3 regions of the Pantoea vagans genome follow, and region 3 is predicted to be linked to each of the others. Evidence: predicted binding sites of a transcription regulator. Region 3 holds the regulator's gene; each other region holds the start of a gene.

Region 1 (10,117 bases), 1.6 Mb from region 3:
GCGTGCCATTCCTCCTTTCGCCGGGGAAGATAACCCCATCCTGACAACTGTCTGGCACGGGCCCGCACACGGCGTGTGTGTGTTCCTAAAGCAATCATAAGGAGTCAGACATGGTTAAATTAGATAGAACAGATCATCTGATGCTGGCGCGCCAGCTCCCTACACAAACGGTTGCCCTGATCCTTGCTGGCGGGCGCGGTACGCGCCTGAAAGATCTCACCGCAAAACGCGCCAAACCTGCCGTGCACTTCGGTGGCAAGTTCCGCATCATCGACTTTGCGCTGTCGAACTGCATTAACTCGGGCATTCGGCGCATTGGCGTGATCACGCAATATCAGTCGCATACGTTGACGCAGCATATCCAGCGTGGCTGGTCACTGTTCAACGAAGAGATGAATGAGTTTGTTGATCTGCTGCCCGCACAGCAGCGTGCGTCAACCGAGCACTGGTATCGCGGTACCGCAGACGCGGTGTCGCAAAACCTCGACATCATTCGACGCTACAACGCCCAATACATCGTCATTCTGGCGGGCGATCACATCTACAAAATGGATTACTCGCGCATGCTGCTCGACCATGCTGACCGTGGCGCGAAGTGCACCATCGCCTGTTTGCCGGTGCCGCTGGCGGAAGCCACGGCGTTTGGTGTGATGGCCGTAGACGCGGAAAACAACGTGGTGGATTTTGTCGAGAAACCGCCTAAACCGCCGTCAATGCCCGGTGATGACAGCAAAGCCTTGGCCAGTATGGGCATCTATGTGTTCAATGCTGACTACCTCTATCAGTTGCTGGAGGAGGATTTGCTGATCCCTGAATCCAGCCACGATTTCGGTAAAGACCTGCTGCCGAAAATTGTGGCCAGCGGTGAGGCTTACGCGCACTCCTTCACCTTATCCTGCGTGCAGAACGACGAAAATGCTGAGCCGTACTGGCGTGACGTCGGGACGCTAGAGGCCTACTGGCGAGCCAATCTCGATCTGGCCTCGGTCACGCCGGAACTGGATATGTACGACCATGAATGGCCGATACGTACCCACATGGAGCCTCTGCCGCCGGCGAAGTTTGTGCAGGATCGCTCGGGCAGCCATGGCATGACGATGAACTCACTGGTGTCGGGCGGCTGCATCATCTCCGGTTCGGTGGTGGTGAATTCAGTGCTGTTCCCGCGTGTGCGCATCAACTCATTTTGCAATATCGACTCCTCGGTGCTGCTGCCTGATGTGGTCATTAACCGTTCCTGCCGTTTACGCCGCTGCGTGATTGATCGCGCCTGCGTGATCCCTGAAGGCATGGTGATTGGTGAAAACCCCGATGAAGACAGCCGCCGTTTTTACCGTTCAGAAGAGGGCATCGTGCTGGTCACGCGCGCCATGCTGGCCAAACTGGCTGGCTGACCGCGAAAGCAACGAGCAAGACACACAGGCAATCGTCGCGGGGAACGCGAGCGATAACATAATAGGGGTCCAGGATGCAGGTTTTACATGTCTGTTCAGAACTTTTCCCGCTGCTGAAAACCGGCGGGTTGGCTGATGTTGTCGGCGCTTTGCCTCAGGCCCAAATTGCAGGTGGAACGGATGCGCGGGTGCTAATACCCGCGTATCCGGATCTGCGTAAAGGGATCCCTGACACGGAGATTGTTGCGGAATTAAACACTTTTGCCGGGCCGGTCCGTTTATTATTTGGACAATTCAACGGAGTTGGCATTTATTTAATTGATGCACCGGGATTGTATGAGCGCCCCGGCAGCCCGTATCACGATACATCGCAGTTTGCTTATGTGGATAACTATCTGCGTTTTGCGTTGCTTGGCTGGATGGGGGCCGAACTGGCAAGTGGGCTGGATACCTTCTGGCAACCCGATGTGGTGCATGCGCATGACTGGCACGCTGGCTTAACCTGCGCCTATATCGCCGCGCGCGGGCGTCCGGCGAAAACGGTGTTTACCGTGCATAACCTGGCGTATCAAGGGTTGTTCAATGCGCGCCATCTGGATGAGATTCAGATCCCGCGCGCATTCTTTAACATGCATGGGCTGGAGTTCTATGGACAGATTTCCTATCTCAAAGCGGGTTTATTTTATGCCGATCATATTACGGCAGTCAGCCCGACTTATGCTCTGGAAATCACCCGACCCGAATTCGGTTACGGCATGGAATCGCTGCTTGAACAACGTCTGAAAGAGGGGCGGCTGAGTGGCATCCTCAATGGCGTTGACCCCGGAATCTGGGACCCGGCACATGACTTGCTGCTGACGGCGCGTTACGACCGCGACACGCTGGAGAGCAAAGCCGAGAACAAGCGCCAGTTGCAGATTGCCATGGGGCTAAAAATTGATGAGAAAGCGCCGGTGTTCTGTGTCATCAGCCGTCTGACGAAACAAAAGGGGCTGGATCTGGTGCTGGAAGCGTTGCCAGGATTACTGGCGCAGGGCGGCCAACTGGTGCTGCTGGGCCAGGGCGACGCTGAGTTACAACAAGGTTTTCTGGCCGCCGCGGCTGAGCATCCTGGCAGCGTGGGGGTGCAGATTGGCTATCATGAAGCGTTTTCGCACCGCATTGTCGGCGGTGCCGATGTGATCATGGTGCCGAGCCGTTTTGAGCCGTGTGGACTCACACAGCTCTACGGTCTGAAATATGGCACGTTGCCGTTAGTACGCCGCACCGGTGGGCTGGCGGATACCGTGCAGGACAGTTCGCTGGAGAACCTCGCTGACGGGGTCGCAAGCGGTTTCAGTTTTGAAGACAGTAACGCCTGGTCGCTGCTGCGGGCGATTCGACGTGCTTTTGTTCTTTGGTCCCGTCCTTCGCTCTGGCGTTATGTTCAGCGCCAGGCAATGGGGATGGATTTTAGTTGGCAGGTGGCCGCACAAGCCTACCGCGATCTTTATCAACGTTTGCTGTAATCAGAGATTGGGATACTGGATATGAATGCACCTTTCACCTATGCCTCACCCACGCTAACGGTTGACGCACTGAAGCACTCAATCGCCTATAAACTGATGTTTACTATTGGTAAAGACCCCTCGATCGCCAATCAGCATGAGTGGCTGAACGCCGCACTGTTGGCGGTTCGCGACCGCATGGTGGAACGCTGGTTGCGCTCCAGTCGTGCACAGCTGTCACAGGATGTGCGTCAGGTCTATTACCTGTCGATGGAATTCCTCATGGGGCGCACGTTGGGCAATGCGTTGCTGGCGATGGGCATCTATGACGATCTCAATCAGGCGCTGGATGAGATGGGGCTCGACCTCAGCGAACTGATGGATGAGGAGAACGATCCCGGGCTGGGTAACGGCGGTCTGGGCCGTTTGGCCGCTTGCTTCCTGGATTCACTGGCGACGCTCGGCCTGCCAGGGCGCGGCTACGGCATCCGATATGACTACGGCATGTTCAAACAAAACATCGTTGACGGCCAGCAGCGTGAATCGCCGGATTACTGGCTGGAATACGGCAATCCTTGGGAGTTTCAGCGCTTTAACACGCGCTACAAAGTGCGTTTTGGTGGCCGTTTGCAGCATGAAGGGGCGCGCGTGCGCTGGCTGGAAACCGAAGAGATTATTGCGGCCGCTTACGATCAGATCATCCCCGGATACGACACCGACGCCACCAATACTTTGCGCTTGTGGAGCGCCCAGGCCAGCAACGAGATCAACCTGGGTAAATTCAACCAAGGTGATTACTTTGCGGCGGTGGAGGACAAAAACCACTCGGAGAACGTGTCGCGCGTGCTCTATCCCGATGACTCCACCGATTCAGGCCGTGAACTACGCCTGCGTCAGGAGTATTTCCTCGTGTCGGCCACGGTGCAGGATATCCTGAACCGCCACTGGCAGATGCATGAAACCTGGGACAATCTGGCGGATAAAATCGCCATCCACCTGAATGACACGCATCCGGTGCTGGCAATCCCCGAGTTGATGCGCTTGTTGATCGATGATCACAAGTTTACCTGGGACGATGCCTTTGAAGTGACCTGCCAGGTGTTCTCCTACACCAACCACACGCTAATGAGTGAAGCGCTGGAAACCTGGCCGGTGGATATGTTTGGCAAGATTCTGCCGCGTCACCTTAGCATCGTGTTTGAAATCAATGACTACTTCCTGAAAACCATCCAGGAGTATTACCCGGATGACTGGGATCTGATGGCGCGTATCTCGATTATTGATGAGAACAACGGCCGTAAGATCCGCATGGCCTGGCTGGCGGTGGTGGTGAGCCACAAAGTGAATGGCGTGTCAGAGTTGCACTCCAATCTGATGGTGCAGTCACTGTTTGCCGATTTTGCGCGCCTGTTCCCCGGGCGTTTCTGCAATAAAACCAACGGTGTAACGCCACGACGCTGGCTGGCCTTGGCTAACCCGGCGCTGTCGGAGGTGCTGGATGACACCATCGGTCGCAACTGGCGTACCGATCTCAGCCAACTCAGCGAACTGACCCCGCACGTTGATTACCCGGCATTTATTGAGCAGATTAGTGATGCCAAGTTCGCCAACAAAAAGCGGTTAGCGGATTGGGTAGCGAAGAACATGGATATTGTGCTGGATCCGCACGCTTTGTTTGACGTGCAGATCAAACGTATTCACGAATACAAACGTCAACTGCTTAACGTGTTGCACGTTATCACTCGTTACAACCGTATCAAGGCCGATCCCACCGCAGACTGGGTGCCACGCGTCAATATCTTTGCCGGCAAAGCGGCTTCCGCCTATTACGTAGCGAAGCACATCATTCATCTGATCAACGATGTCGCCAATGTGATCAACAACGATCCTCAGGTAAAGAACAAGCTGAAAGTGGTGTTTATTCCCAATTACAGCGTGAGCCTGGCGCAGATCATTATTCCGGCGGCGGATCTCTCTGAACAGATCTCCACGGCAGGTACGGAAGCTTCCGGCACCAGTAATATGAAGTTCGCGCTCAATGGCGCATTAACCATTGGTACGCTGGATGGTGCTAACGTCGAGATGCGCGAGCACGTGGGTGCGGAGAATATCTTTATCTTTGGCAACACCACGCCGCAGGTTGAGAAACTGCGTCAGGATGGCTACAACCCGCGTAAGTACTACGAGGAAGATGCCGAACTGCATCAGGCACTGACACAAATCGCCAGCGGCGTGTTCAGTCCTGGGGATTTAGGGCGCTATCGCAATCTGTTTGATGCGCTGGTGAACTTCGGTGACCACTATCAATTGTTGGCCGATTACCGCAGCTATGTGGATACTCAGGATAAGGTGGACAAGCTTTATCGTCAGCCAGATGAGTGGCAGCGGTGTGCGGCGTTGAACATCGCTAATATGGGGTACTTCTCAGCGGACAGAACGATTCAGGAATACGCTGATGAGATTTGGCATATTTCGCCGGTGAGGTTGTAAGGAGCACATTCTGTAGCGGCGCAATTCATTGCGCGTCCCTTTGTAAGAATACGCGCGATAAATCGCGCCGCTACGGTTGATGCGTGCTCTATTTCAATGTGATGCTTTTCACAATGGCATCAGCATCGCTCTGCGCCTGCTGCTGATTGTCTGCTGGCAGGGTGATCTGCAGGGTCAGCAGTTTGCCATCCACTTTTGCCAGAATCACGGAAGACCATGAGGTCTGATTGTTGGCAGAAATCACCGTATCCAACTGCTGAGCTGGCTGGTCTTTCAGCGTAATGGCTTTGTTAGACACCACTTGCAGCTGCGGGTCGCGATTGCGTTGCTGCTGCTCCAGGCGCTGAGAGAGTGCATCCAGCGCTTCGTTGGTGGGATCGCCGGCAATCACGATAATCGCGCGCTGGCCGGTTTCATCGGCGTAAACGTGCATATTAGTGGATTCCGAGCCGAGTTTGCCGCTCTTATCAGACATGCCCGCAGGCAGATTGAAGCTTAGCTTGCCGTCCATCAGGTTGACGGTCTGAGCGGACTGACTGGCGCTGGCACCGTTACTGCCTGCTGCCGCATCATCTTTCTTCTGGTCACAGGCCGCGAGACCCAACACCAACAGACCAATACCCGCATATTTCACTAAATTACGCATTCTTTTCCCTTTATTGATTCCAGTCTGGTGCTTTCCATCCGCTATAAAAACGGAATCGGCGGTTAAAAGCAACCGCCGTACTGTCAGGAAATCTTAGCGCGCTGCGGCGTTTCGTCTATGTGCAATTAGCCGAAATTCATCTGGCGCTGTGCAGAACGTTCAGCCAGGCGTTTCAACATGCTGTTAAGCAGTACACCGTACGCGGGCAGGAAGAAAATCATGCAGATCAGCACTTTGAAGCTGTAATCCACCATGGCAATCTCCACCCAGTGGGCTGCCATAAACGGGTCTGGACTCTTATAAAAAGCGATGAAGAAGAAGGCCAGCGTATCGCTGATATTACCGAGGAACATGGCGGCTGCCGGGGCGATCCACCACTGGGGTAAACGACGCAAACGGTTAAAAACGTGGACATCCAGAATCTGACCCAGCGCATAAGCCATAAAGCTGGCGCTGGCGATACGGGCGACAAACAGGTTCACCTGTTCCAGTGAAGCCCAACCCTGCCATTCTCCCTGATAAAACACACAGGAGACCACATAGGAGATAAACAGTGCCGGGATCATCACCGCCAGAATAATGCGACGGGCTAAAGGCGCGCCAAAAATGCGCACGGTGAGGTCGGTAGCGAGGAAAATAAACGGAAAGCTAAACGCGCCCCAGGTGGTGTGGAAGCCGAAAATCGAGACCGGCAGCTGTACCAGGTAGTTACTGGAGGTGATCACCAGCAGATGGAATAGCGATAGCCAAAACAGCGCATGCATGCGCTGACGTGCAGAAATATCAATCATTGTGAGCCTTTTTAATGTAGGGGTGAGGGAACCCATAGAGCCGAGCTGTACAGCCATAAAATGAAAACGGCGGCATCTTAGCGCGTTGCGCAATTTAAGCAATGGTTAATTTTAACGCAATCGTTATCGCCTTGCGCTGGAGATTGAGCGCGCTAGAATGAGCGCCCACCACGAACAAAGACAGAGAATCATGAGCGATCCCTTTTCTGCGCCGGACCACACGCTTGATGCTTTGGGGTTACGCTGCCCTGAGCCGGTGATGATGGTGCGCAAAACCGTACGCACCATGCAGGCGGGTGAAACCCTGCTGATCATCGCTGACGATCCCGCTACCACACGCGATATACCGGGATTTTGCCGCTTTATGGAACACCAGTTGCTGGCACAGCAAACGGAAACGCTGCCGTACCAGTATCTGATTCAGAAAGGCCAGGCTTAACGCTGACGCAGCAGCCGCAGTGCGTTAGCCGTGACTAACGCCGTGGCGCCGGAGTCTGCCAGCACCGCTAACCACAAACCGGTGAAGCCGAGCAGTGTGGTGATCAGGAAAATCCCCTTCAAGCCGAGCGCAATCGCAATGTTCTGACGAATAATGGCGCGCGTGCGGCGTGCCAGTAATACCGTGCGCGGTAACAACGTCAGACGGTTTTGTGTTAAGGCGGCATCGGCGGCTTCCAGTGCCACATCGGTGCCGCTGCCCATCGCGATGCCCAACGTTGCCGCTTTCATCGCGGGTGCGTCGTTAATGCCATCGCCGACCATCGCCAATGACTGCGCTTCACCTAACTTGCGTACCGCCTCGACTTTATCGGCGGGCAGCAGCCCAGCGCGATAATCGATGCTGAGTTCAGCCGCAATCGCCGCCGCGGCTCGCGGGTTATCGCCGGTCAGCATCAGGCTTTTGATACCTAACGCTTTCAACTGCGACACTGCCGTCATCGCCTCTTCTCGCAGTTGATCCTGCAAGGCCAATGCGCCGAGCACTGTCTGTTCTTGCAACAGCACCACCACCGTCTGGCCTTGCGCTTCTCGTTGCGCAATCAGTTGTTGCTGATCGTCAGTGAGAACATTGACATCGCGCGGGGCCAGAAGCTGATAACTCACTCCATCAACCCGGGCGCGGATACCGCTTCCGGCCAATGCTTGTTGATGTTGTGCTTGCGGTAACGCCAGTTGGCGACGTACGGCTTCACGCACAATCGCCAGCGCCAAAGGATGGCTGGAGCCTTGTTCAACGGCAGCCGCCAGGCTGAGCAGCGCGTTCTCTTGCTGTGTGCCGAAGACATCTATCTGTGTGACCTGGGGTTTGCCTGCAGTTAAGGTGCCGGTTTTATCGAAGGCCATGGTCTGGATGCGGCTCAGTCGCTCCAGTGCCGCACCGCCCTTAATCAGCGCACCCTGTCGTGCCGCGGCGGCTAAACCAGAGGTGATCGCCGCCGGTGTTGAAATCACCAGGGCACAGGGGCAGCCAATCAGTAGCAACGTCAAACCTTTATAAATCCACGGCAGCCATGCAGCACCCGCCACCAATGGCGGCAAAAGCATCACCATGAGTGCCAGCAGCATAATGGCGGGGGTATAAATGCGGCTGAAGCGATCGATAAAGCGTTCAACCGGGGCGCGATGGGTTTCGGCCTCTTCAATCAGTTGCAGAATGCGGTCAATGGCACTTTGGCCCGGCTGGGAGATGACTTTCAGGGTCACCAGACGATCTACGCTGGTGGCACCAGCCATCACCGTTTCACCAGGCTGGCGCACAACTGGCACAGATTCACCAGTTAGCGCGCTTTCGTCAAAGCTGGCGCTGAGGTTCAGTAGCTCAGCATCGGCCGGTAAACGCCCACCAGCGGCGACTTCAATCTTGTCGCCGGGGTGTAAGTCTTCCAGCGCCACCTGCTCACGCTGCGCGCCATTCACACGGGTGGCGGTAGCAGGGCGCAGGGCCATCAAGGCGGTTACGCCCCGACGCGCACGGGTGGCGGCATAAGATTCCAGACGTTCACCCAGTTGGAACAGCATCAGCACCATGGCCGCTTCAGCGTGGGCGCCGATCAACAGTGCACCGGCGGCAGCGAGGGTCATCAGGGTTTCGATGCTAAAGGGCGAGCCACCGCGCAGCAGTTTCCAGGCGCTGCGGGCAATCGGTGCCAGGCCAATCAGCGTGGTCACCACGAACAGGCGATCGCCCCATAGCGGTGAAATCTGGCTGAGCAGCCAACTGGCCAGCATCAGCAGCGCCAGCACGACGAGGGCAGCATTTTCGCGCCAGCGGTTAGGTGCAGCGGTCTGCGCTTGCGGATCGTTTGAAGTGAGCGTAAAGCCGACATTTTTCACGGCTTGCTCTACGGCTGAGCGAATATCCTGGTCGGCACCCACGACCAGTTTTTCACTGGCGAAAATAACGCGGGCTGCGCTGACCTGCGGGATCTGTTGTACCGCGCTTTCAATTTTGCGCGCACAGCTGGGGCAATCCATGCCGGCGATTTGCCAGCGGAACTGATGGGAAGAGGAGCCGGGCCTGTCGCTTTCGGCGTCGCTTTCACCGCCAGGGCTGGCGCTGTCGTTGTCGCAGCAGCCGCAACCATTTTCCGGTGTGGCGGGCAGGGCGGCAGAGATTTTCAGCGTGGTGGGCGATGCGCTGCGAATGGCGCACAGCGGTTGAGGCTTGCTATGGGATTTCCCACAGCGGCAAGAATGAGTATGTGCGTGCATGTGACCTCCGGTATCAGGTGCGGGCCACTGCCCGCAACCTGAATGCTACACTTTGGAGTCCACTCCAGAGTCAAGCGTTAAAGGTCATTATTTCTTCAGTAGAGCCACAGTGAGCGCACAATCATAAAGTGACCGGCAAAGTAGCAGGCGGCCACAATGGCGCTATCAGCACTGAAACGGCGGCGATAATGACTGATAAACCAGACAATATTGGCCAACAGCAATAGTCCTGCACCCACTAGCAGCGAAAAGCTGAAGTCAGTCGGGCGGAAGAAGTAGTTTTCCGCTGCCATCCAGTTCATCACCAGCGTCATGCCAATCAGCGTACAGATCGGCCAACGCAAATCTTCGAGTTTTGACCAGATGATGCCCATCACCACGGCACCTATCACCAGCAGGGTCACCGGGATCGGCCAGAAGAAGCTCATGGTCATGTGGGCGGCAAAGCTGATGGTATACAGCAGGTGTGACAGGAAGAATGCGCCCAGCGCATAGAGCATTTGCTGACGTGGCAATAACGTCAGCGCATCGCCAACCAATGTGGCAACCAGCCCAGCGAGGATCAAATAGTCGGTGGTGTTGAGCGTTGGTGCCTGC
Region 2 (10,117 bases), 1.6 Mb from region 3:
ACACAGCGGCGAGTTGAACGGATCGCTGTTGGTCGCTGGTTCAACCGGGAACACGTCGATCGCCGCGCCTGCCAGATGTTTGTTCGCCAGCGCATTACACAGCGCCGGGATATCAATCACGGTGCCGCGTGCGGCGTTGATCAGCAGTGAACCCGGCTTCATCAGCGCCAGCTCATCAGCACCGATCATATTTTGCGTGGTGTGGTTTTCTGGCACATGCAGGCTGACCACATCGCTCATATTCAGCAGGTCAGACAGATGACGCACCTGAGTCGCGTTACCCAGTGGCAGTTTAGTCTCGATATCGTAGAAGAAGACGTGCATGCCCAGGCTTTCTGCCAGCACGCCCAACTGCATACCGATATGACCGTAGCCAATGATACCCAGCTTCTTACCACGCGCTTCATAGGAGCCGTTGGCCACTTTATTCCAGATACCACGGTGCGCTTTGGCGTTGGCTTCAGGAATGCCGCGCAGCATCAGCAACATTTCACCAATCACCAGCTCAGCCACTGAACGGGTGTTAGAGAATGGCGCGTTGAATACCGGCACACCGCGTTTCGCTGCTGCACCCAGGTCAACCTGGTTGGTTCCGATACAGAAGCAACCTACAGCCACCAGCTTTTCAGCTGCCGCAAAAATCTCTTCGGTCAGTTGGGTACGGGAACGGATACCAATGAAGTGCGCATCGCGAATCGAGGACTTCAGCGACTCCGCATCCAGTGCCCCTTTATGGAATTCGATGTTGGTGTAACCTGCAGCGCGCAGATTATCCAGTGCACTCTGGTGAACGCCTTCCACCAGCAGGAACTTAATCTTGTCTTTTTCCAGTGATACCTTTGCCATTTCCCGACCCTATTCTGAATTCAATGAGGACTACCATAAGCTAGCCTTCTGCCAAAATATCAAAAATTTCGTGCGCAGCAATACAAACGATTGCCTCACCACCAGCATGCGCCCACGCTCAGGCAGCACAATGCCGTACAAAATCGTGACATGCGTGTTCCGTGAAGTACGAACCCGCGATTGATGAATCTTTTGTGACATAAGTCACCAAATTTCACCCTGGCGAGAAAAGATGTTTTGCGAATGGAAATAACCGGCGCGGGCTGCGCGCCGGACAGATCAATTAGTGATGGTTTTCACGCCATCTGCGGTGCCGATCAGCGCAACATCGGCCCCACGCGCGGCAAACAGGCCAACCGTCACCACGCCAGGCAGCGCATTGATGGTTTTTTCCAATGCAATCGGGTCAAGAATACGCAGATTATGCACGTCGAGAATAATGTTGCCGTTATCAGTGACCACGTTTTGGCGATACTCTGGCAAGCCACCCAGCTTCACCAGTTCACGTGCCACAAACGAACGCGCCATCGGGATCACTTCCACCGGTAACGGGAAATGACCCAGCACATCGACTTCTTTGGAGGCATCTGCGATGCAGACGAATTTCTTCGCCACCGCCGCCACGATTTTCTCGCGGGTCAGCGCGGCACCGCCGCCTTTGATCATCTGCATCTGTGGATTGATTTCATCAGCACCATCGACATAAACCGACAGCTCATCCACCTCATTGAGGTCAAAGATATGGATGCCTAACGCTTTGAGTTTTTCGGTCGAGGCTTCCGAGCTGGAAACCGCGCCTTCAATTTGATCCTTCATGGTGCCGAGCGCATCAATGAAATGCGCCGCAGTAGAACCGGTGCCAACGCCCACAATTGTGCCTGGCTCAACGTACTGCAACGCTGCCCAACCTACTGCTTTTTTCAGTTCATCCTGGGTCATGATATGTTTAAAACCTGTGCGACATCGAAGTGCGCGTAGTATAAAACAAGGCGTCGTAAAATTGCGCGGCTGTTGATGCATCGATTTAATCCTTTGGAAGCCAGCCCGCAAAAAACCACCGCAGCACAATATTACCGTTTTGTGGCATAGTACTTTCCATCCTGAACGAGAGAGAAAAAAATGAAACGCCCGGATTATCGAACGCTTCAGGCGCTGGATGCTGTGATTCGCGAGCGCGGCTTTGAGCGCGCCGCCCAAAAACTCTGCATCACGCAGTCCGCGGTGTCTCAGCGCATTAAACAGTTAGAGAATTTATTTGGTCAGCCGCTGCTGGTGCGCACCGTGCCGCCGCGTCCGACAGAACAAGGGCAGAAACTGCTGGCGTTATTGCATCAGGTTGAGCTGCTGGAAGAGGAGTGGCTGGGTGATGACAACAGCGGCGGCACGCCATTGTTGCTGTCACTAGCGGTCAACGCCGACAGTCTGGCCACCTGGCTGCTGCCCGCGCTGAAAGATGTGCTGGCTGATTCGCCAGTGCGCCTGAACTTGCAGGTAGAAGACGAAACCCGCACTCAGGAACGTCTGCGTCGCGGTGAAGTGGTGGGTGCAGTGAGTATCCAGCCACAGCCGCTGCCAAGCTGCCTGGTGGATCAGTTAGGTGCGCTGGATTATCTGTTCTGTGCTTCGCCCGACTTCGCCGCACGTTACTTCCCCAATGGTGTGACGCGTTCTGCTTTGCTGAAAGCCCCAGCGGTGGCGTTTGACCACCTTGATGATATGCATCAGGCGTTTTTACAGCAGAACTTTGACCTGTCGCCCGGCAGCGTGCCGTGCCACATTGTTAACTCGTCAGAAGCCTTTGTGCAGTTGGCGCGTCAGGGTTCGGTGTGCTGTATGATTCCGCACCTGCAGATTGAACGCGAACTGGCACAAGGGGATTTGGTGGATTTGACGCCAGGCCTGTATCAGCGCCGTATGCTTTACTGGCACCGCTTCGCGCCGGAGAGCCGATTGATGCGCAGCGTGACCGACGCATTGATCGCGCATGGTCATCGCGTGTTGCGTCAGGATGATGTGACGGCGTAAAAAAGGTCGCCATAAATGGCGACCTTACACCGATCGTGCGTGGTTTGCACCTTAATGCGCACCGGGTCACATCAAGGCGTATTCGGCTTGATCTCGAACACCACATCCACCTGGTCATCGAAGTGAATGCTCTGCTGTTCATAGGTTTGCTGCGCGGTGGTATCCGCTGGTGCCGCAGCGGCTTTGTACATGCGCGCCATTGGCATCGGCTGATAGTTGGCCACGTGGTAACGGATGCTGTACACCGAACCTAACTTGGCGTTAAAGCCTTCAGCTAAAGCATTTGCTTGCTGCGTTGCATTGGCAATTGCTGCTTTACGTGCCTGCTCTTTGTAGTTATCCGCATTCGCCACGCCCAACTCGACGGAACGGATTTCGTTCAGGCCGGACTTCAACGCACCATCCAGCAACTCATTCAGTTTATCCAACTGGCGCAGTGTCACCTGCACCTGACGCACCGCGCGATAGCCTTTCAGTACCGACTTACCCTCTTTGGTGTAATCATACTCCGGTTGCGTGCTCAGGTTTGCCGCATCAATATCTTTCTTCTCGATACCGTTCTTTTGCAGGAAATCGAAATATTGCGCCACGCGGTCATCCGCTTGCTTTTTCGCATCGGCCGCGTCTTTCGACGAAACATTCACCACGATTGAGAGCGTCGCGATATCTGGACGGGCGTCTACGCTGGCCTGTCCTGAAGTCACAACATGTGGGCCATTCGGGACTTCACCCGCCTGTACCATGGCGGACAGAGCGCCCGTGCTCATTAAGGCGGCCAGCGCCAGTGCTTTCAGTTTCACGAAAGTCCTCCTTGAGGGTTCAATTTGCAGGTCGCCACTATGGCTAAACCTAAAACACATTACTATGCGTGATGGTCTGAGTTTGAAATCACCAAAAAGTTCGGATTAAGGGATGTTTTAACGTATCCGCGATCGCAAAACGATGCTGACAGATTCGCTCAAAGCACGCCTTGATGTTTCTATTAAAGAAACAATTCTAGCCTCTGGGAGAGTTGTAAATGACAGAACAGCCACTTAGCCAAACCGCTGTGGGCGTCCGCGCAGGGCGCACACGTTTCCTGATGCTCGCCCTGGTGTTTATCAACATCATCATCAACTACATGGATCGCACCAATCTTTCGGTGGCAGCCACGCAAATGGCTGGCGAACTGCGTTTCACGCCGATGGAGATGGGATTGATCTTCTCCGCATTTGGCTGGATCTACGCCGCGCTGCAAATTCCCGGCGGCTTTCTGATTGACCGACTCGGTGCCCGTCTGGTGTATGGCGTGGGGCTGTTTGCCTGGTCGTTGATCACCGCTTTACACGCGTTGGCCAGCAGTTTTGGTGCGCTGTTTGGCCTGCGGCTGGGTGTTGGTGCCTTTGAAGCCCCGGTCATGCCCGCCAACAACCGGGTAATCTCCAGCTGGTTCCCCGAGCAGGAGCGCGCCAGCGCCATCGGCATTTATTCGTCTGCTCAGTTTGTCGGTCTCGCCTGTATGACCCCGCTGCTGTTTCATGTGCAGGATGCATGGGGCTGGCGTGGCCTGTTTTTAATCACCGGCATCGCCGGAATGATCTGGGCGCTGGTGTGGTATCTGTTGTATCGCGAACCGCATGAACACAAAGGCGTGTCTGAGGCCGAACTGAATTATCTAACCAGCAACGGTGCCCTGCTGAAAAACCATCAACAGCCCAAGGCCCGCTGGCGCGACCTGGCGCAGATGTTCCGCAGCCGCAAACTGGTGGGGATCTACATCGGCCAGTTCACCATCTCCGCCACCTTTTGGTTCTTCCTGACCTGGTTCCCCACTTACCTGGTGGAATATCGCCATATGGGCTTTATCAAAAGCGGCTATGTCGCCTCGGTGCCCTACTTCGCGGCATTCTGTGGCGTGTTGCTGGCGGGATTTGCCTCCGACCGCATGATCCGACGCGGCGTGTCAGCCAGCGTGGCACGCAAACTGCCGGTGATCCTCGGCCTGTTCCTGACGCTGTTTATCCTCGGCGCAAATTACACTGACGACGCCACGCTGATCATCCTGTTTATGTCGCTGGCATTCTTTGGCAACGGGCTGGCGACCATTACCTGGGTGTTTGTCACCGCACTGGCGCCACGTCATTTGATTGGCCTCGCCGGTGGCGTATTCAACTTTACCGGCGCGCTCTCCGCGATTGTGGTGCCCATCGCGATTGGTGCCTTAATCGATGGCGACAACTTCGCCCCGGCCCTCGGCTTTATCGCCGTACTGGCGGCGATTGGCATCTGCAGTTATCTGTTTATCGTTGGGAAAATTGAGCATGTCAGCGCGCGCTGAGCAAAATCTTCGCCAGCGCCTGCAACTGCTTCAAGCGCTGCTGCAGGTGAGCGTCATCGGCCTGCCAGATTTTGGCAAAGGCGATGGCAGCACGGTTGTTGTTGATCGGCTGCGCCATACTCACTTCCCCGTCATCGCGATGCCAGATCAAATAACTTTCTTCACGTTTGCGCGTCAGCAGCGGCGCAATCTGCGCCCACTGTTCATCGCTAAAACGCGGGCGAAGTGCCTCATCACTCTCAGCGGCCAGCAGCGACACACCAATCACCGACTGCCAGGCGGGCAGCATGCGGAATCCTGCCAGTGCCTGGCTGGCATTGGTGCGCTCACCCGGCTCGGAGTGCCAGATGTAGATCACCTGATCCTCCCACAGCACGCCCAAGGCCACCACGATATCGCGCGGCGCGTGGACTTCCAGTTGTGGCAGTGCCTGGGCAAACAGCGAAGAACCCCGGATAGACTGCGCCGCCAGCGCATGAATACCCGGACCGGGCAAGTAGCGCCGATGCTCATCCTGTATCGTCAGGCCTATCGACGCCATGGTCATCAGCAAACGGTTAACGCGTGTGCTGTTCATTCCCATTTGTCGCGCCAGTTCACGGCAGCCCACCGCTTTATCGCTGGAAACCAGATACTGCAGGCAGCGAATCCCATCAATCAGGCTTTGGTTGGGTTGAGAAGACATAGTTCACCCTGTGGCGCTCAAAACACCAATCTTAGCTCCAGCATGACAGGAAGCAAATGATGCAGAATTTCTCCTCGCAAAATGCGCGCCACTTCCCACAACAGCAGCTTCAGGCCGATTTACTGGTGGCGGGCGGCGGTCTGGCGGGCGTGTGTGCGGCACTGGCGGCGGCACGTGACGGGCTTCAGGTGGTACTGATTCAGGATCGTCCCGTGCTGGGCGGGAATGCCTCCAGCGAAGTGCGGTTGTGGGCCAACGGTGCCACCTCGCATATGGGCAACAACAATCGCTGGGCGCGTGAAGGCGGCATCATGGGCGAAATCATGGAGGAGAACCTGTGGCGCAACAAGGAGGGCAATCCGGTGCTGTTCGATATGGTGTTGCTGGATATCGTGCAGGCTCAGCCCGGCTTAACGCTGCTGCTGAACACCGTGGTGAGCGATGCGGAGAAATCCGGCCGACGACTCAACGCGGTGCAGGCTTTCAACGCCATCAACCAGATGCGCTATCACGTGCGGGCGAGTCAGTTTATCGATGCCAGCGGCGATGGGGTGCTGGGTTATCTGGCCGGTGCGGCGCACCGCATAGGTGCTGAAACCGTGGAGGAGTTTGGCGAGAAGATGGCGCCAGGCGAGCATTTCGGTCACAAACTCGGCCACTCGATTTACTTCTACACCAAACGCACCACGCAGCCGGTGCGCTTCGTGCCGCCCTCTTTCGCCCTGAAAGAGATCACTGCCATTCCCCGCTACAAACGTTTGACCTCCGATCTTAACGGCTGCGATCTGTGGTGGCTGGAATGGGGTGGACGGCTGGATACGGTGCACGAAAGTGAAACCATCAAATGGGAGCTGTGGAAAATCGTTTGGGGGGTGTGGGATTACATCAAAAACTCCGGTGAATTCCCGGATGCGGATACGCTGACTATTGAGTGGGTTGGCCTGATCCCCGGCAAGCGCGAGAGCCGCCGCTTCCTCGGCGATACTTTGCTGTGCCAGCAGGACATCATCGAACAGCGCGATCACTATGATGCGGTGGCGTACGGTGGCTGGTCGATTGACCTGCATCCGGCCGATGGCGTCTACAGTGAGCACGACGGCTGCCGCCAGTTTCATAGCAAAGGCACTTACACCATTCCGTTTCGCGCGCTTTACAGCCAGTCACTGGATAACCTGCTGCTGACCGGCCGTTTGATCTCTGCCACCCATGTCGCCTTTGGCAGCGCACGGGTGATGTGCACCTGCGGCGTATTGGGCGAAGTGGTGGGACGTGCCGCCGCCATCTGCCACCAGCAACAGCTCACGCCAGCACAACTTGCGCAGCCGGAACGTGTGCCGCAGCTGCAACAGCAATTGCTGCGCCAGGGTGCATTTATCCCGCGACAGGTGTTAGAGAATCCGGTTAATGACGCGCGCATTGACGTCAGCAGCACGCTGCAACTGAGCGCCCTGCCCGCCGATGCCGGTTGGCACGCCTTACAGTCTCGCTGCGCCCTGCTGCTGCCGTTAAAAGCGGGCGAGCGTCTGCCAGCCCTGTCGCTGCGTTTGCGTGCGGCACAGGCGCAGAGATTGCAGATTTCGTTGCTCACCAGCGACAACCCGGCAAATACCTGCGGCGACCGTCTGCTCGCCAGTCAAACTCTTACTGTGAATGAACAGGGCAACTATCGCCTGAGTTTTGATTATCGGGCTGATGTCGATCGCTACCTGTTTATCGCCTTTGAGGAGAATCCCGCGATTGAAGTGGCCCTGACGCGTCAACGCCTGCCGGGGGTGATGATGGTGTTTAATAGCCTCAACCCGCGCGTCGCCAAACGCACCCGCCAGATTAACGATGGCGATTACGGCGTGGATGAGTTTGATTTTTGGCTGCCGCGCCGAGCACCGCATCAGATCCTGTTGGCCTTCGCGCTGGAAACGCCGCTGAAACTCTGGCATCGCGACTATCTGCTCAACGGCAAACTGCGTCCTGAGCAGCACACCAACTGCTGGGTTCCGGCACTGGATGATGTGCAGCCGAACGTCACCTGGCGTTGGGATGAACGGCAACAAGCGCAGCAAATCACGCTAATGTTCGATAACGATTTCGATCATGCGATGGAGACGGTGCAGATGGGCCATGCGCAGGCGGTAACGCCGCACTGCACCACGCATTATCGGCTCTGGCTGGATGAGATGTTGTTAGATGAAGTAACGGATAACCATCACTCGCTTTGCCATCACCCGGTGCCGCCAGGCGTGAGTTTTCGGCAAATACGCTTAGAACTGATTGCCAGTGCGGGCGCGGTGCCCGCACTGTACGGCCTGCATCTGCATCAGAAAGCAGCGATGCCCTGACGCGCCAGTTGGATAGCGATAAACCACATCACGCCGCCCACCAGCAGGTTGATGATGCGCTGTGCACGCACCGTGCGCAGCCGTGGCGACAGCCATGCGGCCAGCAGTGCCAGACCAAAGAACCAGATAATCGAGGCGCTGACCGTGCCCAAAGCAAACCACTGCCGTGCTTCGGTTGAAGGCAACTGACTACCGAGGCTACCCAGCACCACAAAGGTATCGAGATAGACATGTGGGTTGAGCCAGGTCACCGCCAGCATGGTAGCAATAATCCGCCAGCGCCCCTGCTTCATCGCCGCATCAGTCCCCAGGGTGACATCGCCCAGCCAGGCACTACGTAGAGCGCCCCAACCGTACCACAGCAGGAAGGCCACGCCAGCCCAGGTGATCAGCATCAGCAGAATCGGCGACTGACTCAGTAACGCGCTGCCGCCGAAGATGCCGCCGCAGATCAGCGCGATATCGCTGAGGGTACACAATCCTGCCGTCATTAAGTGGTAATGGCGTTTAATGCCCTGATTCATCACGAACGCGTTTTGCGGACCCAATGGCAGAATGAGTGCCGCCCCGAGGGCAAGCCCTTGTAAGTAAACAGATAACACAGCGATAGTCCTGAATAACGAGATAATGCGATGCAGTATAGTGACGCGAGGTTATTAGAGGAAATTGAAAGATTTAATTGGGCATTAGATAAACTAATAAGGTCGCCATAAATGGCGACCTTACAAGGTTTAAGCCTGCTGCTCGCTTTTCACCTGATGCAGATGCACATCCATCTGCGGGTACGGAATACCGATGCCGTTAGCATCCAGCGTGCGCTTGAAGTTCTTCATCAGATCCCAGTATACGTTCTGCAGGTCACTGCTTTTGCTCCAGCAACGCACGACAAAGTTAAGCGATGATGCGGCCAGTTCGTTCAGACCGATCTGGATCCCCATATCTTTCAACACGCGCTCGTCGGCTTCCACCACTTCCTGGAACAGCGCAATCACCTTATCGACGTCCGCATCGTAGGCCACGCCAATGATGAACTCATTACGACGAATCGGTTCGCGGGAATAGTTGATGATATTACCGGCAATGATTTTACCGTTTGGCACCACAACGATTTTGCCGTCAGCGCTTTTCATGGTGGTGGAGAAAATCTGCACGTTCTGGACTGTACCCATCACGCCGCCGAGATCGACAAACTCACCGGTTTTGAACGGACGGAAGGTCACCAACAGCACGCCTGCCGCAAGATTCGACAGCGAACCTTGCAGTGCCAGACCCACGGCCAAACCGGCGGCACCCAACACGGCAATAACCGATGCGGTTTGCACCCCGACGCGCCCCAAGGCGGCAATTAAGGTGAAGGCGATGATGCCATAACGCACCAGTGCAGAGAGAAAGTCAGCGACGGTGGCATCAATATGCCGCGCCTGCAGAACACGATTCACCGCGTTAGAGATAAGGCGCGCGATGAACATACCGATGATGATGGTGATGATCGCGGCAACGATATTCACCGCGTAGCTCAGAATCAGCGCCTGATTACGTACCAGCCAGCCGCCGGCACTGTTGATGCCGTCAACGACATTTAAGTCTTCCATTTGTTAGCCCTGTTGTTGAGTTTCCCGCAGGAAAATGCAAAAACGGCCAGAATTAATCCGGCACTCCCGTGTACAAGGGTAAACAAAAATGTGACGAAGCGCCAAAGATGGCCTGAATTTACTCACTATTCTGAATGAAACGCATAAAAAAAGGCCCTTTCGGGCCTTTTTTGTACTGTAAGGAAAAATTACAGCACGTCGACAGCGTTAAGCTCTTTGAAAGCCTGCTCCAGACGCACAACCATTGAAGCCTGTGCAGAACGCAGCCATACGCGTGGGTCGTAGTATTTCTTGTTCGGGCTATCTACGCCATTTG
Region 3 (10,117 bases):
TATGGCGAAACCTTGTTCGTCGAACAGGGCCATATCGTCGGCTGCCTTGGCGTGAAGTTATCAGCAGAAGTGTGCGACCTCTCTGAGCCGATGCGTGATGCGCTGCAACATGGCGCAACCGCGATGATTGCGGCTTATGCGCGCTGTTTGACCGAAGTCGCAGCTGAACAGGCTCTACCTTTCGGGCAAACGCCGCAGCAACTGGCGCAACGTTGCTATTTGCTGTGGCTCGGTGCCAGTCTACAGAGCAAAATTTCCCGTGAGCCAGGCCCGATTAGCCTGGCACTCGAAACCATCGAACAGTGGCTAACTGGCTACTGATTTTTAAAAACCGTAGTTTCTAGACGACCGGTCTACTTACAGGAGTCATCATGGCGAGTAAACAGCTGTTCTCCCCGCTTAAAGTAGGTGCGATTACCGTACCTAACCGCGTATTTATGGCCCCGCTGACGCGTCTGCGCAGCATTGAGCCGGGCGATATTCCGACCCCGCTGATGGCTGAGTACTACCAGCAGCGTGCCAGCGCCGGTTTAATCATCACCGAAGCCACGCAGATTTCTTTCCAGGCGAAAGGCTACGCAGGCGCACCAGGTCTGCATACGCAACAACAAATTGCCGCGTGGAAAGTGGTCAACGAGAGCATTCATGCTGCCCATGGTCACAGTGCCGTTCAGCTGTGGCACACCGGACGTATTTCGCATAACAGCGTTCAACCAGAAGGCAAAGCACCGGTTGCCCCTTCCGCACTGGCAGCCGGTACCCGCACCTCACTGCGCGCCGCAGATGGTAGCGTCTATCGTGAAGATACTTCCCTGCCGCGTGAACTGAGCGTGGCGGAAATTCAGCAGATCGTAAAAGACTTTGGCCAGGCTGCGTCCAACGCGCGTGAAGCCGACTTCGATTTGCTGGAGCTGCACTCTGCGCACGGTTATTTGATGCACCAGTTCCTGGCGCCAGGTTCTAACCAGCGCACCGATGAATATGGCGGTTCCATCGAGAAGCGTGGCCGTTTCGCCTTAGAAGTGGTCGATGCGGCAATTGCCAACTGGTCTGCCGATCGTATCGGTATTCGCGTGTCACCGATTGGCGCGTTCCAGAATCTGGAAAATGGCCCGGATGAAGAAGAAGCGGCGCTGTGGTATATCGCCGAACTGGGTAAACGCGGCCTCGCGTATTTGCACCTTTCTGAGCCAGACTGGGCCGGTGGTCAGCCCTACAGCGACGCCTTCCGTGAGAAAGTGCGCGCGATCTTCCCAGGCGTGATCATTGGTGCCGGTGCGTATACCGTTGAGAAAGCGGATGACCTGATTGCTCGCGGCCTGATCGATGCCGTGGCCTTTGGTCGCGACTTTATCGCTAACCCTGATTTGGTGGCTCGCCTGCAACAAGACGCCCCGCTGAATCCGCAGCGTCCGGAAAGTTTCTACGGTGGCGGCGCAGAAGGCTACACTGATTATCCAACCCTGTAAGAATCAAGCTGCCGCACCGGATGTGCGGCAGTGCTGTTTCTTCAGGGCGTTAACTGGCTATACTTGATAGTCTTTGTCATTCCCTGATGACTTTTAAAAAGAGGATGTTATGCGTTTACTTCACACCATGTTACGTGTTGGCGATCTGCAACGCTCAATCGATTTCTACACCCGCGTGCTGGGCATGCGCGTGCTGCGCCAGAGCGAAAACACCGAATACAAATACACCCTGGCATTTGTTGGCTACACCGAAGAGAGTGAAGGCGCGGTGATTGAGCTGACGTACAACTGGGGCGTGGATAAATACGATCTGGGCAATGCCTATGGTCATATTGCACTGGGCGTAGATAACGTGGCGGAAACCTGCGAGCGCATTCGCAGCGTGGGCGGTAACGTCACCCGTGAAGCGGGCCCGGTCAAAGGTGGCACCACCATTATTGCGTTTGTTGAAGATCCCGATGGCTACAAAATCGAGCTGATCGAAAACAAACATGCCGGTCACGGCCTCGGTCACTAGTCCCGTTTGTCAGCCTGCTAATTTGCGGGCTGACCTCCCTCTCCTGCTGCACCCCGCTGTATTTTTTGCCATAATGCGCGCTGCCCCATTTCCAGCTATGAGATCCTGATGTCTGATTCGAACGCCTTAAACGCTCTCCATCAACGTTTCCGTGGTTTTTATCCTGTGGTAATTGATGTCGAAACCGCGGGTTTTAACGCACAAACCGATGCGCTGCTAGAGATTGCAGCCACCACGCTCAAGATGGATGAAGATGGCTGGTTACACCGTGATGAAACCCTGCATTTTCACGTGGAGCCGTTCGAAGGCGCGATTCTCAATCCGGCAGCACTGGCCTTTACCGGCATTGACCCGACCAATCCATTACGCGGTGCGGTGAGTGAATATGAAGCGCTGCATGCGATATTTAAAATGGTGCGTAAAGGCACCAAAGATCACGGCTGTAATCGTGCCATTATTGTGGCGCACAACGCCACTTTCGATCTCAACTTCGTGATGGCCGCTGCCGAGCGCGCCAGCCTGAAGCGCAATCCCTTCCATCCGTTTGCCACTTTTGATACGGCAGCGTTGAGTGGTTTAGTGTTGGGTCAGACCGTTCTGGCTAAAGCCTGTAAGGCTGCGGGGATGGATTTCGATAGCACACAGGCCCACTCCGCACTGTACGACACCGAGCAAACAGCAACGCTGTTTTGTGAACTGGTGAATCGTTGGAAACGTTTGGGCGGCTGGCCGCTGGCGTTTAATGATGAGCAGCCAGAAGACGACGCATCGGCCTGATCAGCAGCCAAAGAAAAGGCCGACATTTGTCGGCCTTTTCACTTATTCCGCTTCTTTATACTTCTCAGCGGTTTCTTTCAGCAGCGGCTGGAGTTCGCCACGCTGGAACATCTCGACGATGATGTCGCAACCGCCGACCAGCTCACCATCCACCCACAGCTGCGGGAAGGTTGGCCAGTTAGCGATTTTTGGCAATTCGGCACGGATATCCGGGTTCTGCAGAATATCGACGTAGGCGAAGCGCTCACCACAGGCCGAGAGTGCCTGCACAGCTTGCGCAGAGAAACCGCAGCTAGGCAGTTTCGGGGAACCTTTCATGTACAGCAGGATTGGGTTTTCTGCGATCTGGCGCTGAATTTTTTCAACAGTACTCATTATTGCCTTCCTTAAAGCATCACTTCGTGTTTGTTTATTGTAGCGACTTCAGGCCTGCACTGAAAACGGGATTTTGCGTTCGCGACCTGCGAATCGCCATGTTTGTTAAGTCCCGCCAACTTCAATAACAATTTCATATCATTAAAAGGCATGAACAAATTAATAATTAGCAATAGTTTCGCTGCGTTAACCAGCTGAAATTGCTCATTAAGGCGACAGAATAAGCCGTGTAACAGATTAATAGAAAAAGGCCTTACCTTTTGGAAAAAAAGTGGATTAGAATCACTTCGGCGCTGATCGTTGATCAGATTTCTCTTACGTAGCCGCGGCCTGTTTTTTTATCAGACTGCTTAACCTGTAACCGGACTATGCGTTTACTGATTACGCTTATCATACTGGCTTTCGCCCAACTGTTCGTTAATGTGGCCTCTGCTTCACCGCATGCGCCTGTTAACGCCAGTTTGCATAATGCTGAGAAAAAAAGCGCGCGCGAAGATGAGCGCCGCAAGCGACGTCCGGTGAAAACCACGGCTAAAAAGTCTCGCCTGTCTACTACGGTGCAAAAACTCAAGCTGAAGAAGCAAAGCAAGACAGAAACCGCGCTGCACAAAACCACCCGTAAGAAATCCCTGCTGAAATCGCCAGCAAAGAAATATGGCCATCAACGCTTAGCCAAAAAAACGCGTGAAGTCGATGATGAAGCGCTGGAGCTGACCGGCATTCGCATGAGCAAATCACACCGCCAGCGTTATCAAAAGGCGCGTGAAACAGCGATGACCAAATTGATGGGCCAGTTGGGCAAACCTTATCAGTGGGGTGGCACCTCGCCGAATACAGGTTTCGACTGCAGTGGTCTGGTGTGGTACGCCTACAAAGATTTAGTCAAATACAAATTCCCGCGCACTGCGAATGAGATGTATCACTTGCATGATGCCGCGCCGATTAAGCGTCAGATGCTCGAAAAAGGCGATTTAGTCTTCTTCCGTATTAATAATCGTGGCACTGCCGATCACGTAGGTGTCTACCTTGGTAACGGTAAATTTATTCAGTCACCGCGGACCGGTAAAGACATTCAGATTAGTGCGTTGGGTGAGGATTACTGGGAGAAGCATTATGTTGGTGCACGCCGCATGATGACGCCGAAAACCATTCGTTAGTCGTTGCGCAACGTATAAAAAAAGCCGGATGCTTTCACAGCACCGGCTTTTTTTATACGCTTTTGTTTAATGCAGGATGGCCGTAAAGCTGAACGCAATAATCATTAACAGTGCGCCAACCGTGGTCATCAGGGCCAGCTTCAGATCTGTACTCATCACTACTCCTTAGTCACACTTTTATTAGGGTTAAAACAATTTTCGCACAGCGTCAGGCAAAAATCTCGTGTTATCCGCGCCAGCTTGCTAGAATCGCCGCCTTTCGTTGCGCAACCCATTTTGCGCATGCTGTATTTACAGCCTGCTGAAGCGATTTTTCCTGCCTGAACAGGCAGCGTTGACCCAAATTTTCGGGTGCAAAACCCTTCGCAGACGCAAACGTTTAACAATATACTTATCAGTACGTTGCGATAAGCCGGGGAGTACCTTTTTCATGGCCACAATTAAAGATGTAGCAAAACGCGCGGGTGTCTCCACCACCACGGTTTCGCATGTCATCAACAAAACGCGTTTTGTCGCAGAAGAGACGCGTAACGCCGTTTGGGAAGCAATTAAAGAATTGCACTATTCCCCCAGCGCCGTTGCGCGCAGTTTGAAGGTCAATCACACCAAGACATTGGGATTGCTGGCGACTTCAAGTGAAGCTCCCTACTTTGCTGAGATCATTGAAGCGGTTGAGAATCACTGCTTCGAGCGCGGCTACACATTAATCCTTGGCAATGCGCACAACGACCTGCAAAAGCAGCGTGCTTATCTCTCGATGATGGCGCAGAAGCGCGTCGATGGTCTGTTGGTCATGTGCTCCGAATACCCAGATGACCTGCTGCAAATGCTGGAGGAGAATCGCAATATCCCGATGGTGGTGATGGACTGGGGTGCTTCGCGCGGTGACTTTACCGATACCGTGCAGGACAATGCTTTCCATGGCGGTTATTTGGCTGGGCGCTATTTGATCGAACGTGGTCACCGCGATATTGGCGCGATCCCGGGACAACTTGAACGCAACACGGGCGGTGGACGCCACGCTGGCTTCTTGCAGGCAATGAATGAAGCCGGGGTCACGGTGCGGCCAGAGTGGATTGTGCAGGGTGATTTTGAACCCGATTCAGGCTATCAGGCGATGCAACAAATCTTGAATCAGAAACAGCGTCCAACTGCCGTATTCTGTGGTGGCGATATCATGGCAATGGGTGCGATTTGCGCAGCCGATGAGATGGGCTTGCGCGTCCCGCAAGATATTTCCGTGATCGGGTACGATAACGTGCGCAACGCGCGCTTTTTCACACCAGCGCTCACCACCGTGCACCAACCGAAGGCTGAGTTGGGTGAGAAAGCGCTCGAAATGTTGCTGGATCGCATCACCAGCAAGCGTGAAGAGCCACAAACGATTGAGGTTCAACCGACCTTGATTGAGCGCCGCTCCGTTGCCGATGGCCCATTCCGCGACTATCGCCGCTAACCTCGCGTTTCGCTGAGCCATTCGTGGTTCAGCGTCTCTGCATCACCCAGATAAGCCAGAAGCCAATCCAACGCGGGTGATGCTCGCTGCTCTGACCAACTGACACAGCAAGGGCTGTCAGGAAACGGCTGCGGCAGTGGCAATTCCACCAGCGTGCCTTGATCCAACAGTGGCCGCGCTAAATGCCCTGGCACCATGCCGACACACAATCCCGCCTGCAAACAATCCATTCCGGTTTCCCACTCCGGCACCACCAAACGCCGCTGATTGTCCAGGGTCCAGGTCATACGTCTGGGTAATGCGCGAGACGTATCTTCCAGCACCAGCGATGGCCAGGCACGCAATATTTCATCATTTAATTCTGTATTGTTGACCAACGGATGATCGGGACTGACAACGCAACGCCAGTTTAAGGCCCCCATATCCTGAAAGGCGAAACGCCCGCCAACCGGAACCGCCTGCGTTGCGCCAATAGCGACATCAACACGCCCGTCGGCCAGCGCATCCCAGACACCGTTGAACACTTCGTAGCTGATAATCAGCTCCATATCCGGGAAATGACGGTAAAAATCTTTCACCAGTTGTCGGGTGCGCTGGGGTTTGACGATGCAGTCCACCGCGATGCTCAACTGTCCGCGCCAGCCGTTCGCCAACTGTTGGCACTGCCTGCGCGTTGCAAGCATTTTTTTGATAACAGATCGCCCTTCACGGACAAAGTGCTCTCCAGCTGGTGTTAAGACGACTTCACGATGCTGGCGTTCAAACAACGGAACCGCTAACCAGGTTTCCAGCTGCCTGACGGTATAGCTGACGGCAGAAGGCACACGATGCAACTCTTGCGCTGCCGCGCTGAAACTGCCGCTGCGCGCCACCGCATCTACTACTTCCAGTGCATACTCAGACCACATGTATTTGCCTTCAAAATTTTTAACAGCAGGTTGCAAATATTAGCGTTTCACAAACCGCAACGCACTCTTTTACACTCCCCGGCGTTCAATCTGCCAATGAGAATCACTATGTTGTCTTCAAAAGGATTTCTGCCCTACCTTGCCTTGCTGAGTATGCTCGGCTTTCTCGCCACGGATATGTATCTGCCCGCTTTTGGTGACATGCAACGCGATTTTGCCACGGCTCCGGGTACGATCAGCGCCAGCCTTAGCCTGTTTCTCGGTGGATTTGCCTGTGCGCAGGTGTTTTGGGGCCCCTTGTCGGATCGCTTTGGTCGTAAACCGATTCTGTTGGCAGGATTGACGCTTTTCGCCTTGGGCTGCCTTGGCATGTTGTGGGTAACAGACGTCAACCTGATGCTGGCATTGCGTTTCGTACAGGCTGTGGGCGTCTGTGCGGCGGCCGTGAGCTGGCAGGCACTGGTGGTGGATCGCTACCCGAAAGCACAAGCCAACAAAGTGTTTGCCACCATCATGCCTCTGGTCGCGCTTTCGCCAGCTTTAGCCCCATTGCTGGGTGCCTGGCTAATGGGACACTTCCATTGGCGCAGTATTTTTATCGCGCTCACAGCGATCACCGTTTTGCTGCTCATTGGCACCCTGCAACTGACTGCCCGCAAAAAGGGTCAGGCTGCAAAGGTTGCGCAACCTGGCTGGCTCACGCTGCTGAAGACCCGCGTATACAGTGGCAACGTGCTGATTTACTCAGCCTGTTCTGCCAGTTTTTTCGCGTGGCTAACCGGTTCACCTTTTATTCTCGCCTCAGCAGGGTTAACACCCGCAGACATTGGCTTGAGCTATATCCCACAGACCATTGCTTTTCTGATTGGTGGCTTCGGCTGCCGCGCGCTGCTCAATCGTTATCAGGGTGCGCAGCTTCTTCCATGGCTGCTGGTGGTTTATAGCCTGAGCATCCTCAGTCTGTTTGTGGTCGCCATGCTGCCTGCGCCATCATTGGTGGCATTATTGTTGCCTTTCTGCGGCATGGCACTGGCGAATGGCGCGATTTACCCGATAGTGGTTGCCAGTGCTTTGGCCCCCTTCCCTCAGGCCACAGGTAAAGCGGCGGGTTTACAGAACCTGTTTCAACTCGGCCTGTGCTTTATTGCCAGCCTGCTGGTATCCGCCGGATTAGCACAAGCGCTGCACAATACGACCCTGGTGATGGTGGCGACGGTCGTGCTGGCATGGGCTGGCTTTATCTGGCAGCGTTCGCCTTGCGCACAAAGTGATGTTGCTCACAACTCTCGTCCCTGCGAAGATAATCACTAACGAAATAACTTTCGTTAGCATACTAACGATAACTCGTTGAATATTGCCCCACGTGAGCATATACTCGGTGGGTCAGCATTTCCGTAACAAATCAATAACATAATTGTATTAATTTTAAGCGACTCTGTCGCTGGGATGGCGTCTGCACGATCTTCCTCTCCTGATTTGTGCCAGACATTTCTATTCAGATTCATACCTCTGTAAAACGTCGGCTATGTGGCGCACGGATTTTCCGTGAGTTCTCTCACAGGCCTGGGGAAATTGACTATTATTTCCTCAGGTTCAAATCGGAAAGGTGATGGAGAAGCTATGAGTTCATCGTGTATAGAAGAAGTGAGCCTTGAAGAAAACCACTGGTTTCGTATCGTCAGCGAATTACTGGAACGCGCTGATGTTACCATCAATGGCACACGCCCCTGGGATATTCAGGTTAAGCACCCTGATTTTTTCAAACGTGTTTTGCAAGAAGGATCGTTGGGTTTAGGTGAGAGTTATATGGACGGCTGGTGGGATTGCGAACAGCTGGATGTATTTTTCCATCGCGTACTGAAACAACATCTGGACAAACAACTGCCTCACCATTTCAAGGATACGTTGCGCATTGCTGCCGCGCGATTGACCAATTTACAGTCGAAAAAACGCGCATGGATTGTTGGTAAAGAACATTACGATCTGGGCAATGACCTTTTTTCGCTGATGCTCGATCCTTTCATGCAATATTCCTGCGGTTACTGGAAAGATGCGGAGACGCTTGAACAGGCGCAATACGCCAAATTAGATATGATTTGCCGCAAATTGCAGCTCGAACCGGGTATGACACTACTGGATATCGGTTGCGGATGGGGTGGACTGGCGGAGTTTGCCGCGCGTCACTATGGCGTGAAAGTTCATGGCGTCACCATTTCCGCTGAGCAGCAGAAACTGGCCCAGCAGCGCTGTGAAGGCCTGGATGTCACCATTCTGTTGCAAGACTACCGCGATTTGAATCTGCAATTTGACCGTATTGTTTCTGTTGGGATGTTCGAGCACGTGGGGCCGAAAAACTATGCCACTTATTTTGACGTCGCTGATCGCAACCTCAAACCAGACGGCATATTTTTACTGCATACCATTGGTGCCATCACCACGGATATGAATGTCGATCCGTGGATTGATAAATACATTTTCCCGAATGGCTGCCTGCCTTCTGTGCGTCAAATTGCTGATGCCAGCGAGAAACATTTTATTATGGAAGACTGGCACAACTTTGGCGCTGACTATGACACCACGTTAATGGCCTGGTATGAACGTTTCCAGGCGGCCTGGCCGCAGCTGTCAGAGAAGTACGGCGACCGTTTCAAACGCATGTTCAGCTACTATCTCAACGCCTGCGCGGGTGCTTTCCGTGCGCGTGATATTCAGCTGTGGCAGGTGGTATTCAGTCGCGGGAAGGATGGCGGTTTGCGTGTAGCACGTTGATTGTGCGTGAAGCAAAAAACAAAGGCGCCGCGGGCGCCTTTTTTCTCTCTTATTCCGCGTCGTCGAGGTGAGCTAACGCTGCTGCTTCACGTTGCGCCAATACGCGCTCAACGGTTTCGACAATCGCCTGCGTGTGCGGGTCGATCTCAATGTTGACCTTATGCCCCAGCTTTTTGGCTCCCAACGTGGTGCGTTCCAGCGTTTCCGGAATCAGGTGCACGCAGAATTTGCTTTTCGTCACATCCCCAACCGTAAGGCTGATGCCGTCGATGCCCACAAAGCCTTTATGCAGGATATATTTCATTTGCGACGCATCCTGCAATTTAAACCACACTTCACGGTTGTTTTCTGACTGGATAATTTTGCAAATTTCAGCCGTGGTCATAATATGGCCGGACATTAAGTGACCGCCAATTTCATCGCTGAACTTCGCCGCACGCTCAATATTCACGACATCGCCAACCTGTAATTCACCCAGGTTAGTAATGCGCAATGTCTCTTTGATCAAATCGAAACTGACGCGATCGCCCTCAATCGCCGTCACGGTCAGGCAGCAACCGTTATGCGCAACCGATGCGCCCAGTGCCAGACCGGGCAACAACTCTTCCGGCAAACGCACAATATGGGTACGAAACAACTCTTTTTCTTCAACGGCGATAATTTCGGCCGTGCCCTGCACAATCCCAGTA

Evidence for each region. The regulator PurR, encoded in region 3, represses purine synthesis genes. The targets are predictions, from matches to a motif close to CANGCAAACGTTTGCNTG.
Region 1: tusA (sulfurtransferase TusA) is a predicted target of PurR. The motif match lies at 6,922-6,939, and genes of this name have one in related genera.
Region 2: serA (phosphoglycerate dehydrogenase) is a predicted target of PurR. The motif match lies at 926-943, and genes of this name have one in related genera.

The regions. Positions count from the first base shown of each region.
Region 1 is NZ_CP011427.1:3,777,861-3,787,977, reverse strand. Features, by position in the region: gene glgX (glycogen debranching protein GlgX) at 1-100, shown strand, start outside; gene glgC (glucose-1-phosphate adenylyltransferase) at 111-1,394, shown strand; gene glgA (glycogen synthase GlgA) at 1,469-2,902, shown strand; gene glgP (glycogen phosphorylase) at 2,924-5,371, shown strand; gene LK04_RS17555 (DcrB family lipoprotein) at 5,460-6,017, opposite strand; gene LK04_RS17550 (7-cyano-7-deazaguanine/7-aminomethyl-7-deazaguanine transporter) at 6,143-6,808, opposite strand; gene tusA (sulfurtransferase TusA) at 6,999-7,247, shown strand; gene LK04_RS17540 (zinc/cadmium/mercury/lead-transporting ATPase) at 7,244-9,520, opposite strand; gene LK04_RS17535 (lysoplasmalogenase) at 9,616-10,117, opposite strand, start outside.
Region 2 is NZ_CP011427.1:631,249-641,365, reverse strand. Features, by position in the region: gene serA (phosphoglycerate dehydrogenase) at 1-846, opposite strand, end outside; gene rpiA (ribose-5-phosphate isomerase RpiA) at 1,126-1,785, opposite strand; gene LK04_RS02920 (LysR family transcriptional regulator ArgP) at 1,966-2,871, shown strand; gene LK04_RS02915 (oxidative stress defense protein) at 2,943-3,671, opposite strand; gene LK04_RS02910 (MFS transporter) at 3,890-5,188, shown strand; gene LK04_RS02905 (IclR family transcriptional regulator domain-containing protein) at 5,175-5,873, opposite strand; gene LK04_RS02900 (FAD-dependent oxidoreductase) at 5,933-8,209, shown strand; gene argO (arginine exporter ArgO) at 8,188-8,811, opposite strand; gene mscS (small-conductance mechanosensitive channel MscS) at 8,941-9,801, opposite strand; gene fbaA (class II fructose-bisphosphate aldolase) at 9,990-10,117, opposite strand, start outside.
Region 3 is NZ_CP011427.1:2,208,954-2,219,070, forward strand. Features, by position in the region: gene LK04_RS10255 (TetR/AcrR family transcriptional regulator) at 1-321, shown strand, start outside; gene LK04_RS10260 (alkene reductase) at 372-1,469, shown strand; gene gloA (lactoylglutathione lyase) at 1,579-1,986, shown strand; gene rnt (ribonuclease T) at 2,095-2,763, shown strand; gene LK04_RS10275 (Grx4 family monothiol glutaredoxin) at 2,806-3,141, opposite strand; gene LK04_RS10280 (C40 family peptidase) at 3,507-4,295, shown strand; gene LK04_RS20550 (YnhF family membrane protein) at 4,362-4,451, opposite strand; gene purR (HTH-type transcriptional repressor PurR) at 4,726-5,751, shown strand; gene punR (DNA-binding transcriptional activator PunR) at 5,748-6,659, opposite strand; gene punC (purine nucleoside transporter PunC) at 6,768-7,970, shown strand; gene cfa (cyclopropane fatty acyl phospholipid synthase) at 8,280-9,428, shown strand; gene LK04_RS10305 (riboflavin synthase) at 9,478-10,117, opposite strand, start outside.